Regions from separate parts of the Caballeronia eucalypticola genome, predicted to be linked through region 2. Evidence: predicted binding sites of a transcription regulator. Region 2 holds the regulator's gene; each other region holds the start of a gene.
The links. Region 2 encodes LexA, which represses DNA repair genes until DNA is damaged. Its sites were predicted from a motif close to ACTGTATNNNNATACAGT; they were not measured.
Positions count from the first base shown of each region.

Region 1 (5,128 bases), on a different contig from region 2:
CGCCAGCACCAGCACGCAACCCGACATCGCCATGAACGCGACGCCCAGTGCAATCGCCACGAAGCCGGCATGGCGTGCCGCCAGCGGCTGGCCCGCGCCGATCCAGTAGCCGACGCGCACGTTCGCCGCCTGACCGATAGCCAGCGGCACCATGAACGCCACAGACGCCACGTTCAGCGCGATCTGGTGCGCGGCAAGCGGCGCTTCGCCAAGCGTGCCGACGGTCATCCCGGTAGCCAGGAACAGCGTGGATTCGACGCCATAGGTGATTGCGACAGGCCAGCCGATGCCGAACAGTTCGCCCATCAGCGGCAGGCGTGGACGCGACGCGACCACGAAGTGCCGGTAACGCGCCCGCAAATGCAGGAACGCGATCAGCACCAGCGCCGTCGTCCAGACCGTGATGGTGGTGGCGACTGCCGAGCCGAGAAAACCGAGCCGGGGCAGGCCGTAGGCGCCGTGGATCAGGCCGTAGTTGAGGAACGCGTTTACGAACACGCCGCCAATCGATACCCACAGCAGCCGCTTCGCCGCCCCGATAGCCGGCAGGAACGCGCGCATCATGCCGATCCCGAGCAGGCTGCCCGGCGCACCCCAACGCAGGATCGCGCAGTATTCGCCGACGTTCCTGGCGAGCATGGCGGGTTCGTGGAACGCGAGCAGGATCGGCTCGGCAAAGCTCAGCAGCGTGAAGGCGGGGATTGCCAGCAGCAGCGACAGCACCAGCCCCGTCCAGTAGATATTCGGCACGAGGTGATCGTTGTTCGCGCCACGCGCATGCGAAACGGACACGCTCACCGACGTCAGCACGCCCTGCAGCAGCACCACGACCACGAAGAAGAGGTTCGCGCCCAGGCCGCCGGCCGCGAGAGAGTCGGGACCGAGCGAGCCGAGCAGGATGGTGTCGGTGACGCCCATCGCCATTTGCGACAGTTGCGAAATGGCGAGGGGCGCGGCGAGCCTGGCGGTATCGACGGCATGGCGGGAAAGGCTTGGCGGCGCGTTCGCGCGGATCATTCTGGATGGCATGACGGGTTATCTGGATGCTTTGATGCACGGCAAAACCATGCAAAAACGGCAACGGGCGATACAGGCCGTTTCCGGTCTTGCATCGCCCGCTCGTTCCGGCCGCGCTTCGGCCTGATTGGTTAATCGGGCTGAAGCTCCGCTTTGAATTTCGGCTTTGAAATCCGGCTTCGAATTCCAGCTGTGAATCCCGGTCTTGAACCTCGGTCTTGAAGCACGTGAGATTGAAAGTATGGCTTCAACCCAAGGTTCAACTGTCAACAAGCTGAAAGCGGCGAAAGGGAACGAAAGCCGACTAGCTTATTGCTTGATGGCGATTATGTCGATCACGACGCGGTATTTATCGTGATTCGGATCGCGCTCGCGGCGATCCTCGTGCTGATCCACACGCGGCTTATTTCGGCTTGAGAACCTTGATCGTGGTGTCGTCGATGACCACCGTCTGGCCCGCGCGGATCTTGCACGTCTTGCGCAACTCGATCTTGCCGTTGACCTTCACTTCGCCCTCGGCGACGCGTACTTTCGCCGAGCCGCCGCTATCGGCGAGGCCCATCAGCTTGAGCAGGTTGTGCAGTTCGACGTAGTCGCCTGTGAGCGTGAATTCGAGGCGCGGCATGGGGCAATCTTCGCAAGGTTGGGGCGGAAAGGGCGCCCATCATAAACCAGCCGGGCACGCCACGTGCGTCTACAGCTCAGACTGCCGGAAATCGGGCGTTCGGATGTTTGCCGACTGTCAGGAAGTGAAACCTTCGGTAACAATGACACGTTTTAGCGAACTCCACCGTCCGGCGCCGGGTCAGTCGCAGTGATCGATGCGCATTTTTAGCGTTTGTATTGGTCATCTGAAGTGTAGACGGGTATTGGCGGCGTATTGCGCCAGGCGCGGTGTTTGAGCATATAACGCCCATCGCCTGGATGCCGCAGCCGGTTGCAATGGAAGCAATCGATCACCCGGAATAAAAACTGCCAGCGAGGAAATGAATATGTTGCAAGCCAAAAAAATGCTGTTGGGTACCGCTTTTGTCGCCATGGGTGTGTCCGCATCCGCGTTCGCGCAGACCGCGCAGCCTGCCGATGCCGGCCAGATGGCCGCACCGTCCGCGCAAACCGCGCCGCCGCCGCAGAATATCGTCGCACCGGCGCCGACCGATCCGCTGGTCGTGAAACGCAATGCCAGCGCGCAGGCTAGCGCCGAGTACAAGGCGTCGAAGAAGGCATCGAAGCAGGACCTGAAGGCGACGAACAAGGAAGCGAAGGCGCAATACAAGGAGCAAGTGCGCAACGCCAAGATCAACAAGAAGGCCGATAACCAGACCGCCAACGACGATCTGAAGTCTGCCTTGCCGGATGGTCCGCAGAACACGAACCTGCAGCACTAAGTTTCCAGTTCGATGAATACAGCGCGGCCCCTTCAAGCGGGGCCGCTAGCAAGGAGGATTCATGACAACGACCACGAAGCGCTTGATCGCCGCATTGCTCGCGGGAGCGTTCGCGACGGCCGCCACGATGTCGGTCGCGCAGGCGCAGACGGAAAGCACAGCGGAACCCACGCACGCTGACAAGAAAGCAGCGAAGAAGCAAGCCGCCGCCGATAAAGACGCAAATCTGGCGCAGGCCAAGGCCGACAAGAAAAAGACGGAATCGCAATCGAAGGCGAATGAAGCCGCCGCCGATGCAAACCTGAAAAACGCGAAGAAAGCGGATTGATTCGACGCAAGGAATGGACGATGGCCCGGCGCGTGTGAACGCACCGGGCCATCTCTTTTTTATAGGGCCAAAAGCCTGCCGCATCAGTTGCTTGCGTCGAAGAGTTGTATGGATATACAGTGTGCGTCACCCGTTTTTAAAGTCCATGCGACGTGCTCACGCTTAACTCCGCCACCGACGACGATCTCGCGCCCAAGCAGGCGCAGGAAGATGTTGCGTCGTACCTGACCAAATTGAACGACGCGCAGCGTGAGGCGGTCGAGTACGGCACGCACACGTTGAACGCCCGCGATCCGGCCGGCGCGCTGCTGGTCATCGCCGGGGCGGGATCGGGCAAGACGAATACGCTGGCGCATCGCGTGGCGCATTTGCTGGTGAAGGGCGCGGACCCGCACAGAATCCTATTGCTGACGTTTTCGCGGCGCGCAGCCAGTGAGATGACGCGGCGCGTGACGCGCATCGCCGTGAATGCGTTGGGTAATCGCAGCGTGATCGCGCAGGGCCTCACATGGTCTGGAACCTTCCATAGCGTGGGCGCGCGGTTGTTGCGCGATTATGCGGATCTCGTGGGGTTATCGCCGTCGTTCACCATCAACGACCGCGAGGATTCCGCCGACCTGATGAACCTCGTGCGGCACGAACTGGGGTTATCGGCGAAAGAAAAGCGCTTCCCGGCCAAATCCACCTGCTTCGCCATCTATTCGCGCGTGGTCAATACCGGCGTATCGCTTGCCACCGTGCTCGATCAGGCCTTTCCGTGGTGCCGCGAATGGGAAGACGACCTGCGCCGCTTGTTCGCGGCGTACGTTCACGCGAAGCAGCAGCAAAGCGTGCTCGACTATGACGACTTGCTGCTCTACTGGTCGCATCTCGCCGCCGAGCCGTCCATTGCCGCGGATCTTTCCAGCCGTTTCGACCACGTGCTCGTCGATGAATACCAGGACACGAACAAGCTGCAGGCGTCCATCCTGCTATCGATGAAACCCGATGGCCGCGGCCTCACCGTAGTCGGCGACGACGCCCAGTCCATCTATTCGTTTCGCGGCGCGACGGTGCGCAATATCCTCGACTTCCCGAATCACTTCAATCCGCCCGCGAAATGCGTGACGCTCGAGCGCAATTACCGCTCGACGCAGCCCATTCTGGCGGCATCGAATGCGGTGATCGGACTCGCGGCCGAGCGATATACGAAGAACTTGTGGACCGACAAGGCATCGGCGCAACGGCCGCGTCTCGTCTCCGTAGCCGATGAAGCCGATCAGGCGCGTTATATCGTCGAACAGGTGCTGGAGGCGCGTGAAGGCGGCATGACGCTCAAGCAGCAAGCGGTGCTGTTTCGCGCCGCGCATCACAGCGCCGCGCTCGAAATCGAACTCACGCGGCGCAACATTCCGTTCGTGAAGTTCGGCGGGCTGAAGTTTCTCGATTCCGTTCACGTGAAGGACGTGCTCGCGGTCTTGCGCTGGGGTGAGAACCCGCGTGATCGCGTAGCCGGGTTTCGCGTGCTGCAATTGCTGCCGGGCGTGGGGCCGGCTATTGCCGGGCGTGTGCTCGATCAGGTCGCCGAGCGCTCCGACACGCCGGCTGCGTTAGCCGCATTCGCCGCGCCGTTGCGCGCGAGCGAAGACTGGCCGGCGCTTGTGGCGCTGATGTCGAAAATTTGCGCGCGCGAAAGCGGATGGCCTGCTGAGTTCGAAATGATCCGGCGCTGGTACGAACCGCATCTGGAACGCAATCACGAAGACGCGTCAATTCGCCATGGCGACGTGCTGCAGATGGAAAGCATCGCGTCTACGTATCCCACGCGCGAGCGTTTTCTCACCGAACTGACGCTTGATCCGCCCGATGCCACGAGCGATGAATCGGGTGTTCCGCTCATCGATGAGGATTATCTGATTCTCTCCACCATCCATTCGGCCAAGGGACAGGAGTGGAAGAACGTGTTCGTGATGAATGGCGTGGACGGTTGCATCCCGTCCGATATGGGCACGGGCAGCGACGAGGAAATTGATGAAGAAAGGCGGCTGTTGTACGTCGCCATGACGCGCGCAAAAGAGGATCTGCACATTGTCACGCCGCAGCGTTTCTACGTGCACAACCAGGTCCATATGGGTGACCGGCATGTGTGGGCGGCGCGTACGCGTTTCATCCCCGCGCATCTGATGCCGCAGTTCGAAGCGTGCGCGTGGCCCCCGGTCCCTGAGCCCGCCGCGCCGACGGCCGCCGGACTGGCCGCTGCGGCAAAGGCGAAAGTCGATATCGCCGCGCGGCTCAAGAAGATGTGGGAGTGAAGGGTTTCGTTTGAGCTCGCCAAGGGCTCAAGCTCCACTCAACGTTCCGCACGCGAAGGCTTCGGCGCTTTGCGCTCTGGCGTGAAGATCGTGCGCAACCAGTT
Region 1 is NZ_JBLKRU010000004.1:234,227-239,354, forward strand. It holds gene ACMX25_RS07490 (MATE family efflux transporter) at 1-1,029, opposite strand, end outside; gene ACMX25_RS07495 (RNA-binding S4 domain-containing protein) at 1,421-1,642, opposite strand; gene ACMX25_RS07500 (hypothetical protein) at 2,010-2,405, shown strand; gene ACMX25_RS07505 (hypothetical protein) at 2,467-2,733, shown strand; gene ACMX25_RS07510 (ATP-dependent helicase) at 2,886-5,024, shown strand; gene ACMX25_RS07515 (DUF4088 family protein) at 5,063-5,128, opposite strand, start outside.
Region 1: ACMX25_RS07510 (ATP-dependent helicase) is a predicted target of LexA. The motif match lies at 2,837-2,854, and genes of this name have one in related genera.

Region 2 (5,128 bases):
CGAAGACAAGCTAACTAGTTTAATCGATTGCACCAACGAGGCGCGTCCCTCTGTCTGACCTGCACAGCAAGGGCGCACGGAGGTTGTTTTTCGGCTGCAGAGCCCTTTCGCGACGCTCCAATTAATTGCCGGGAAGCCCACCCAGCAAGGGATTCGCGGACCTGGCACGCTGTCCGCTTGGCGTTTCGCGGACGACTGGACCGCATTAGCGTTTTCCATCGTTGCCACCGTTTCAACGACGCACCATGATGAAGGCAACGCGGCCCGGGCTTTTGTCGCCCGCCCGGTCCACGGGGCAGAACTTGCAACACTTGACGACCGTCTTTTCGATGCCCTTTGCTGCCCTCGTTGCAGCGCGGAGAACCACCATGGCGAGCTACCGAAAAATCCTGCTGTGTTACGACGGCTCCCGCGAAGGGCGTAAGGCGTTACGTGACGGCGCGAATCTGGCGCTCGACCTGAAAGCCGAAACGCACGTGCTTGCCGTTGTCGACATGCGTTCCAGCATCGCCCAAAGCGCAGGCCTTCTCACCGATATGGCGTGCGGCCGTTTTGAGGACGCCGCCCGGGACATCCTGCGCGAAGGCGTGGAATGGCTGACCGAGCGGGGCGTGCCGGCGCAGGGCCACTTTGCGTTTGGGCATCCTATCGATGAAATTGCCGGGCTCGCTCAGAGCTTGCAGGTGGATTTGGTCGTGGTGGGGCATCGGTGCCGCACGGGCCTTGCGCGCTGGTGGATGGGCTCGGGCAACACGCCGCTGATGGATCGGGTGTCTTGCAGCATTTTAGTGGCGGTGTCGCCGACGGGTACATCCGCCGAACAGGAGGACGCTGCGCACGCGGCGAAGCCCGTGAAGGCCGAGGTGAGTGCCTGATAAGTAGATGGCTAAGCGGGTCCCGCTGGCCGCCCGCAGCAACCGGATAGCGTTCGGTTGCTGCGGTGAATCTGCTGGCTCGCCTAACTGTCGTTCAGTTCCACGGCGACCAGTTTCCAAGAGAACAACCCGTATCGCCGAAGAATGGCTGAATAGCGTGCTTCGCCGGTGCCATGCTGGTAATTCACCGCGAAAGTATTAAAACTTCGATACCCCGCCGTGGTTTGAGGCGGCGGTTTCGGTGCGGATGGCGCAGCGGCGGCAGGCGCCGGTTGAGCGGGCGCGAGCGGCGGCGCTTGCGCGGCTTCCGGAGACGCAACTACAGCGCCATTGGCCTCCGCCGGAACCGGCGGTTTCTCGCCAGGATCACCTCTTGGCGGTATGCCATTGAGAATAGCCGCCACGCCGTCGGGCGTTGCATACGAATCGACCAGTGGGCCGACTAGCGCCGCGCCAATCATGGCGCCGATTATCGCTAACGGATTGCCGCTTTTCTGTATATCGATTCTTCGGGTCAGCAGCTGCCCGACCTGGTCCTTCAGGCTTTCACGTAGCAACGGAAAGTCGACGTACTGATTCACGGTCTGAACGTCACGGGCGTCGGCGGCACGTTTTAGCCGATCGAGGGCAATATAGGGCGACGCATAAATCACACCGAGAACCGCCACAACAATAACAACCAACAACGCAATAACAACGGACTTGCTGGTACGGGACAAAGGCATACGCGTGGGGACCTTTTGGCTGATGAGGTAGACGCGGCTCGAAATGCAAGAGTTGTGGCCAAACGAAAGGCCTAACGAGAGACCTTGGACGACTCAACCATTGAATGGACCGCACCGGCGCCAGAACTATCCCCGCGAATTCACCGCGCCTTAAATATCAGGCGAACAATCCATCTTCAACGCCTGCGCGTTCCTCGTCGATGCAGCGGTCGATCATGCGCGATACCGCTTCGATATTGCCCACCATGATGACCCGCGACTCACCGCGATAAACCCGCACGGGTGCACGTTGCTCGGACTGCGTATGCACCGATGTACTCAACGATACCCGGGCGAACGCCGGTTGCCGCGATGGCAAGACTGGCAATTCGATGAAGAGATCAGGCGTGTCAGCAGGTTTTTGTGTCTTGCAGGAAATCAGCGAGCGCAGATGCCGCAAACGGCCAAATTCCCGGAATTGGCGAAACGAAAGGGGTGCGCGTGCTGCCGGCGCAAACGATGCGGATAAAAAAGAAGCAGAAAACAACCGGGCGAATCGTTCCATGATGTTTCTCCGATAACCGATGACAACCGATGAGAATAGGGCGCGCGCCGGTTCCTCGCGAATGCGATGTCCGTCACGCTTTATGGGGCTGGAATTCAAGCGCAGCGCGGCTGGGGAGAAGATCCACCGCCGCCCTGCAAATCAGAAATCAACAATCAGAAATCAAAGCTCGCCGGAGCGGATCAACCCGACCGCAATACCTTCCAGCGCAAAGTCGTCACTGCCTGATGCAACGAAGATATTCTCGTAATCAGGATTTTCAGCGATCAGTTCAACGCCATCTGGACGACGTTTCCAGCGTTTCACCGTGACGTCGTCGCCGAGTCGTGCCACGACGATCTGCCCGTCCTTCGCCTCGTTTTTCTTCTGTACGGCGAGCAGATCACCGTCGAAGATGCCTGCGTCGCGCATGGAAAGACCGCGTACCTTCAACAGATAGTCCGGCTTGCTGGAGAACAGTGCCGGGTCACAGGCGTAATGCTGGGAGATATGTTCCTGCGCAAGGATCGGGCTACCGGCCGCCACGCGCCCGACCAGCGGCAACGACAATTGCATGATGCTGGCGTGCGGCAACGTGAACTGGTGAGGGCCGTCGTCAAGACTGCCATTAGTCAGCAAACGAATGCCGCGCGATGAACCCGCAGCCAGCTCGATCACCCCTTTACGCGCCAGCGCCCGAAGATGCTCTTCGGCGGAGTTAGCCGAGCTAAAACCGAGTTCAGCCGCGATCTCGGCGCGCGTGGGCGGAAACCCCGTACGTTCGATAGCGCGCTGGATCAGTTCGAAAACCTCTTGCTGTCGCGCAGTCAGTTTGCTCATTTTGGTCACGTGCATTTGCCCCTTTATGGCCGGTCGTCCACTGTATGGATGAACAGATGCCTGTAGTTTTATACAGTATTCGGCGCTTTTCAAGCTTTACTTTAAGTTCGACGTCGTCAGAACCACACAGAGGCCCCAAACACGGTGCTCCAGCGGCTCTTTGATGGCCGCAACGCCGCTTCCAGTCTTCATTAGCACTTTTTGATCTAAAAGAATGAATAACAATTATTTTTAATAATGAAAGCCCGTCGATAGACTCGGCTGCTCAAACACATAAGACGGGGAGCGGGGCAATGCTGAGTCGGAATTCGGGGTGGGGCGCACGGGCAAGGAAGCTGGTTGCCACGACGGTGATCGGGGCCGCGTCGGCGACCGGGATGATCGTGGGAACGATCTCGCTGGCGCACGCCGACACGTCGTTCCTTAACGTGTCGTATGACCCGACGCGTGAGCTGTACCAGGACTTCAATCAGGCTTTCGGCAAGAAATGGAAGGCTGAAACCGGAGAAACCGTCACGTTCAAGCAGTCGCACGGCGGCTCAGGCGGTCAGGCGCGCTCGGTTCTCGACGGTTTGCAGGCCGATGTAGTGACTCTGGCGCTGGCCTATGACATCGATGCGCTCGCGGGCAAGGGGCTCGTGGCGCAAGACTGGCAGAAGCGCTTGCCGGACAACGCGTCGCCGTACACATCGACAATCGTGTTTCTCGTGCGCAAGAGCAACCCGAAGCAGATCAAGGACTGGCCGGACTTGCTCAAGCCGGGCGTGTCTATCGTGACGCCGAATCCGAAGACATCCGGTGGCGCGCGCTGGAACTATCTCGCGGCATGGGCGTACGCAGAACATCTGCCGGGTGGCAACGCGACGACCGCCAAGGAATTCGTGACCAAGCTTTATAAGAATGCCGGCGTGCTGGATTCGGGCGCGCGGGGTGCGACCACCAGTTTCGTGCAGCGCGGGCAGGGCGACGTGCTGATCGCGTGGGAAAACGAGGCGTTCTTGTCGCTGAAGGAATTTGGCTCGGACAAGTTCGAGATCGTGGTGCCGTCGGTGAGCATCCTGGCTGAACCGCCGGTCGCCGTAGTCGACAAGGTCGTGGATCGTCACGGCACGCGCAAGCTGGCCGAGGCGTACCTGAAGTATTTGTACAGCGAGGAAGGTCAGGAGATCGCGGCACGCAACTTTTATCGGCCGCGTTCCACTGCCGTTCCTGCTGCGCTGACGAAGCAGTTCCCGAAGATCAAGCTCTACACGATCGATGATTCCTTCGGTGGCTGGACCAACGCGCAAAAGACGCATTTCGCCGATGGCGGCGTGTTCGATTCCATCTATCAACCGCAGTAAGCGTAATGGTTTGAAAGGCAGCATCGCCGGCGCTCATGCGCCCGCGATGCTGTAGTCGTAAAGAAGTTTGAAACAACACTACGGCCGCATAGACGGCCTGTAATTAACCCGAAGCTCGACCCCGAAGCGCCGTCCCCGCGGCGCGGCGGAACTGGATGATTCACGCATGACGACCTTCACTTTCCGCAAGCCCAGCGCGCTGCCGGGCTTCGGCCTGACGCTTGGCATCACGGTGGCGTATCTGAGCCTCGTAGTGCTGATTCCGCTCGCCGCGACCTTCGCCAAGACCGCTACGCTCGACTGGGCGACGTTCGTGCGCGCCGTTACGTCGCCGCGCGTGCTGGCGTCGTATCGGCTGACGTTTTCGGCGGCTCTCGGCGGCGCGCTAATCAACGCCGTGTTCGGCTTTCTCGTGGCGTGGGTGCTCGTGCGCTACACGTTCCCGTTCAAACGCGTGGTCGATGCCGTCGTCGATCTGCCGTTTGCGTTGCCGACTTCCGTGGCCGGTATCGCGCTCGCGGCCGTGTATGCGCCGAATGGCTGGATCGGCCAGTTTCTCGCGCCGCTCGGAATCAAGGTGGCGTTCACGCCATTCGGCGTGCTCGTGGCGCTGACGTTTATCGGCTTGCCGTTCGTCGTGCGTACCGTGCAACCGGTGTTGGAAGATTTCGAGCGCGAGCAGGAAGAAGCGGCCGCGTGCCTTGGCGCGACGCGCTGGCTGACGTTTCGCCGCGTGGTGCTGCCGTCGCTGTTTCCAGCCATCCTGACAGGCTTCGCGCTCGCGTTCGCGCGTGCACTGGGCGAATACGGGTCGGTGATTTT
Region 2 is NZ_JBLKRU010000003.1:176,646-181,773, forward strand. It holds gene ACMX25_RS05165 (universal stress protein) at 369-875, shown strand; gene ACMX25_RS05170 (DUF2939 domain-containing protein) at 959-1,600, opposite strand; gene ACMX25_RS05175 (hypothetical protein) at 1,758-2,144, opposite strand; gene lexA (transcriptional repressor LexA) at 2,307-2,963, opposite strand; gene ACMX25_RS05185 (sulfate ABC transporter substrate-binding protein) at 3,257-4,306, shown strand; gene cysT (sulfate ABC transporter permease subunit CysT) at 4,473-5,128, shown strand, end outside.

Region 3 (5,128 bases), on a different contig from region 2:
GTCGATCGTCCGAGATAGAACACGAGTGGCCTTGGAAACGCGAGTGAGATCAAAAACGCGATGCCGATCAAACCCGAGATGACAGGCTCTTCAAAAAGCCGCGCATGAGCGTTGTCGATAAAAGATGAAACCGCCAGCGACAATAAAGTACCGACCAGTACGATCGCGCTGAGCGCATCGAAGTGATGAAAGCGCAGAAGGTCCCATGTCATCCACGCTATCAGCGGCAGCGTGGACGCAGCCAATGCTCCCGAGTGGCCCCACTGCGGATACGCAAGGTGATAGGCGAGCCACGGGAAGAGTACGTTGATGCAGATCGCCGATAAATATCGGACCCGGTTGTTCATATGAATCGGCTGAGTGCTGACGCGGCCAGATCGTTAGACAAACAAAAATACCACGGCCCGTTTCACGCGTTGCTGGCGTAACCCTTAAGGGTTGAAACAAGAAATGCTGCTAACTGCTTAGCGCTGCTTGAGCGTTGAAGCATCAAAGCATCTGAATGCAAGGCTGATGCGCGGCCCATCGACGCCGCTCATCTTCGGTATGCCGTGATTATGCGTGAATTGCGAGGCGTAGCTCATGAGGAGCACGCTGCCCGCGTGCAGGTCCACATTGAGCGTGCGGCCCTTGCCCGACTTCGCGCGGATTGTCATGCGTCGGGTCGCCCCCAGCGAAAGGATTGCTATAGGCGCTTTCTGCACGAGCCCTTGGGTCTTGTCGTTATGAGGCGCGACGCTGTCGTTGCCATCGCGATACAGATTCAAACCGACGCTATTAAACTGCGCGCCGGCAATCGCGCGCACTTGCACGGCTGCCTCCATCAGCGGTTCCGGCAAGTCCGGTGCGTCCAGCGAGAAATGCGCCATCAGCCGCGGGACATCGACCTCGCGGTCGTACATCAAGCGACGCTGATTGCCCCACGTCACATGGTCAAGCGTCTGCTCAAACCACGCGCGTGAGATCGCCTGCGGGATCACGCCGGGCAGGTAACGAATCCCGCTTTCGGCGTCTTCCACAAGGTCGAGCGGTACGGCATCGAACAGATCGTTTTGAAACACGTCGATTCCTTTGCTGGCTATTCCTTGCTCTATTGATCAGTCCGCCGCGAACGGCAATTCGCCCTGAACGGATTGCGGCTCGGCGACATAGGACCCCGCCGGCAGTAACGCCGTCACGCGTACACCGAGCAAACGCAGGCGCCGGTCCAGCGGCACGCGCTTCAGGCACTCGGTTGCAGCGCGACGGATCTCCGTTGCATCGGCTGTTGGAAACGGGACCGTCAGGTCACGCGTGACCGTGCTGAAGTCGTTGTAACGCAGCTTGATGCCGACCGTGCGTCCCTCGTACCCTTTGCGACGCAGGTCGTCGGCCACGCGCGTACAGAGGTCGGTGAACGCCGCCGACAGCTCCGCGCGATCGTGGCGTGCATGCAGGTCGCGCTCGAAGGTGGTTTCGCGGCTCATCGACTTCGGCTCGGAGCTGACCACCACCGGCCGTTCGTCGAAACCTTGGGCTACTTCCATGAGCCATGCCGAGTAAGTCCGGCCAAAGCGGGCCTGCAGTATCTCGGGGTCCGCGCGTGCCAGATCACCGACAGTTTCGATGCCGATAGCCGCGAGTTTTTCATTCGCCTTCGGCCCAATGCCGTTCACCTTGCGTACGGGCAGCGGCCAGATTCGCAACGGGATGTCAGCGGGGGTGAGGATGGTCAGGCCGTCGGGTTTATCGAGTTCCGAGCCAATCTTCGCCAGCAGTTTGTTCGGCGCGACGCTGATCGAACACGACAGGGCGGTCGCGTCGCGCACGGCCTGCTTGATGCGTGCTGCGGTCTCGGCGGGATCCCCCGGCAGGTCCGTCAAGTCGATGTAGATTTCATCGATACCGCGGTTCTCGATCTGCGTGGTGAACGTGGCCACGGCCTCCTTGAAAAGACGCGAGTAGTGCCGATACGAATCGAAGTCGGTGGGCAGCAGGATGGCGTCCGGCGCGAGTACGGCGGCTTTCATCATGCCCATGGCGGAAAACACGCCGAACGCGCGCGCTTCGTAGGTCGAAGTGGTGACAACGCCACGGCCCGTGTAATCGCGCAGCCGCTTGAAGCGGCGGGTGCCGTCGGGCAGTTCTTCTGGCGTGGCGTTCCTGCCGCCGCCGATCACGACGGGTTGACCGCGAAGCTCGGGATAGCGCAGGAGTTCAACGGACGCATAAAAAGCGTCCATGTCCAGATGCGCGATGTGCCGCGTGGCTGTCACCGGAGCGCTCCGGGATGGGAGCGGTTCAACGCCGAAGACGCGCGAGGACCGGGAATGCTGATGTTTCCATTGGGATCGGACATGATCAATAGCTGTATGGATGTACAGTATTTTACATCAAAAGTTCGGGGAGCAATACCTTAGCTAAACCCGCTCAAGATCACGCGAGACGCGTACAGAAGCGTCGCACGGCAGGCCACTTGAAGTCTCGATCCTCATCTAACTCAAGACTTCTCCTGTCCCTCTCCCAACGTTTCCATGACGTGGTCAACAAAACAGCGCAGTTTGAGTGTCATTTGACGGTCGGCAGCGTAGAGCAGATGGATCGGTCGGAAAGGGCCTTCGTATTCCGAGAGTATCTGAATCAAGTGGCCCGACGCGAGGTCCTCGGCAACAGCATGTTCATAGCCGAGCAAGACGCCAAAGCCGTCGCGCGCTGCACGGTGCAGGGCGCTCCAATCGTTCATTCGCAAGCGCCCCTTCACAGGCACCTTTGTCACCCGGCCATTACGCTGGAATTGCCAGGTCCGGCTGAGTTCCGAGGCCCAAGGAGCAAAACTCAGGCATTCGTGACGAGCCAGATCAGCGGGTTGTCGCGGTACGCCATGTTTGCGCAGGTAATCCGGCGATGCGCAGGCCAATTTCATAGTTCGCATGGAACATCCGGAAGGAGCGCTGTGGAACAAGCACGTTCTTCCGCACATCGATTATTTGAAAACGCTGGTCGAACAATGCCGTTTGCTGGCGTCAGGTCCCGTCAGAGGCGCCCCGCTGCGGGCGGGTTTCCTGGTGATGCGGGCAGATAACCGCGGGGAGATACAAAGCATGATCGACGACGACCCGTTCGCACAGAAGGGTGTTATCAGCGCGCTGACCATCGAGGAATGGGACCCTCTCTTTGGCCTGCTTGCCGACTATTCGTCCAAACAGTCGCCGGCCGATTTGGCCGAGGCGCGGTAGTTCGTCCTTACTCTCCCCACCCGACACCCGCATTGACCAGTCGTTGGGCGGGATTTTATTCAGTTCAATCATTGGAGCCTGCCATGCAATACGAACTCACTACGCTTGCGTGCGCGCCGCTTACGGAGGGGGCTGTGGCCGCTGCGGCGCACGACTGGATAGCGCAAGGCGCCGGCCGATTACTGGGCGCATGGCGTACCGAGATCGGCGAGCTTTTCCAGGTCAAACTGCTGCGCCAGTTCGACACCGCAGATGCGCTTGAGGAAGAGCGCAGTCGCGCGCTCATGGATCCAGCACCGTTCGGAATCTCGGACCCGGCGATACGAATAAACATGGAACGCCATGCGCGGTTCCCCTTCTTACCGGAGGTCGAGCCCGCGATGTTCGGAAGCTTCTACGAGTTCAGAACCTATTTCCTGAAGCCCGGCGGTCTCGCGCCAACCCTAAACGGTTGGCGCGATGCCATCGCGCCTGCGGGCGATTACACGAGACATCTGGTCGTCAACATGTACGCGTTGGACGGGCCACCGCGCATCACACATATCTGGGGATTTTCCAGCCTGGAAGAGCGCGCTGCGCTGCGCACACGCCATTACGCCGACGGCCTCTGGCCGCCGAAGGGCGCTCCTCAGCAAATCGCGAAAGCGACATCAACGATTTGCATACCGGAACCTTACTCGCCGTTGCGATGAAGATCGGCAAGGCTCATGAGGTCATTAAAAGCGGGAAGCTATTGGAAACGCGGTGGTTGTTTTCGACGCTTAGGAATTGAAGTCGTGAGGGGATGCATGGCGATCTTTGACGACTGCACGGGGGCGGCAAGATTTATTCGAGTTTCCCGTCATCCGACGCTTTTAGGGGCGCGGATTCGGGATACGCGAATGACCGCAATTGTCTGGTCTTAAGTTATCGAGGAACGCTGAACTCAGGAACAGGTCTTCGCCGCAGCTAGCGGTCGCTTACTCAAGCACTTTGTTCGGCGTGGCGCTGAACGAGATGAACCGGGCAATGGACCACTTACCATCAGGCTGGCGCTTGAAAATGTCCATCCCCGCTTCCGTACTCACGCTCGACTCGCCACCCTTCTGCGCAGTCAGCGTCCAGAACAGCCGGACGACGGCGATATCGCCGGAAACGATGATCTCGCGAACATCAGGACTGTCGTAATGGAGTTGCCACCCAGGTTTCGCCAACACAGCACTGAGCTTCCTGCAGATCGCGTCTCGGCTGCCATCGAGCGCGTCAGGAACGGTCGAAACCAGATCAGGGGCGAACAGGTCACAGACTCCTGCTGCATCACGAGCGTTAAACGCCATCGTCCAACGCTGCAGCCGTTCCAAAATGGCGGCCTTGTCTGAATCCACGTCTGCGTGAGCCGGAGTCACCACGCTGACGCTGCTTAACACAACGGCAATCGCCAGCAGCCATCGGATCATGGGAGGTCTCCAATCAATCGGGGTTGCTGCCATTTTATAGGGATCGACAATGCGCGATATTGAGTGCGGGCGGCCAGCATTCGGTTACGGGACGGCGGCCACCATGATCACCCAGCCGTTCGAATGTCCGCTCCATCGTGAAAGCGGACCTGCCGGGCGCTGACTCGCGGTCCTGTAATCGCTAGCCGTGACGCCCACGAGAGACGCGTGTCAGCCTTGCATTCATCGCGTCGGCTTGCATTTATGCATCCAAACAAAAAAATCTTCCCTACGGCCGTTTTGTGATATCGGTCGAATTGAACGCATGCGCTCGGCCGCACTCACTTCGGTTCGTTGTTCGCGTCTGCGCAGCGACTCACTAACGCGAGATAGCTTGCCCCGCGAAACCAACTATGCGGCGCTCCGTCACCTTTAACAATCGGACAAAGGCTCCGTCATGGATACGATATTGCCTGCTGCTTCGCCGGCTTTTACGCG
Region 3 is NZ_JBLKRU010000005.1:231,649-236,776, forward strand. It holds gene ACMX25_RS08935 (VC0807 family protein) at 1-347, opposite strand, end outside; gene ACMX25_RS08940 (alpha-ketoglutarate-dependent dioxygenase AlkB family protein) at 465-1,061, opposite strand; gene dinB (DNA polymerase IV) at 1,098-2,255, opposite strand; gene ACMX25_RS08950 (LysR substrate-binding domain-containing protein) at 2,480-2,911, opposite strand; gene ACMX25_RS08955 (YciI family protein) at 2,910-3,215, shown strand; gene ACMX25_RS08960 (NIPSNAP family protein) at 3,299-3,907, shown strand; gene ACMX25_RS08965 (YybH family protein) at 4,175-4,651, opposite strand.
Region 3: dinB (DNA polymerase IV) is a predicted target of LexA. The motif match lies at 2,347-2,364, and genes of this name have one in related genera.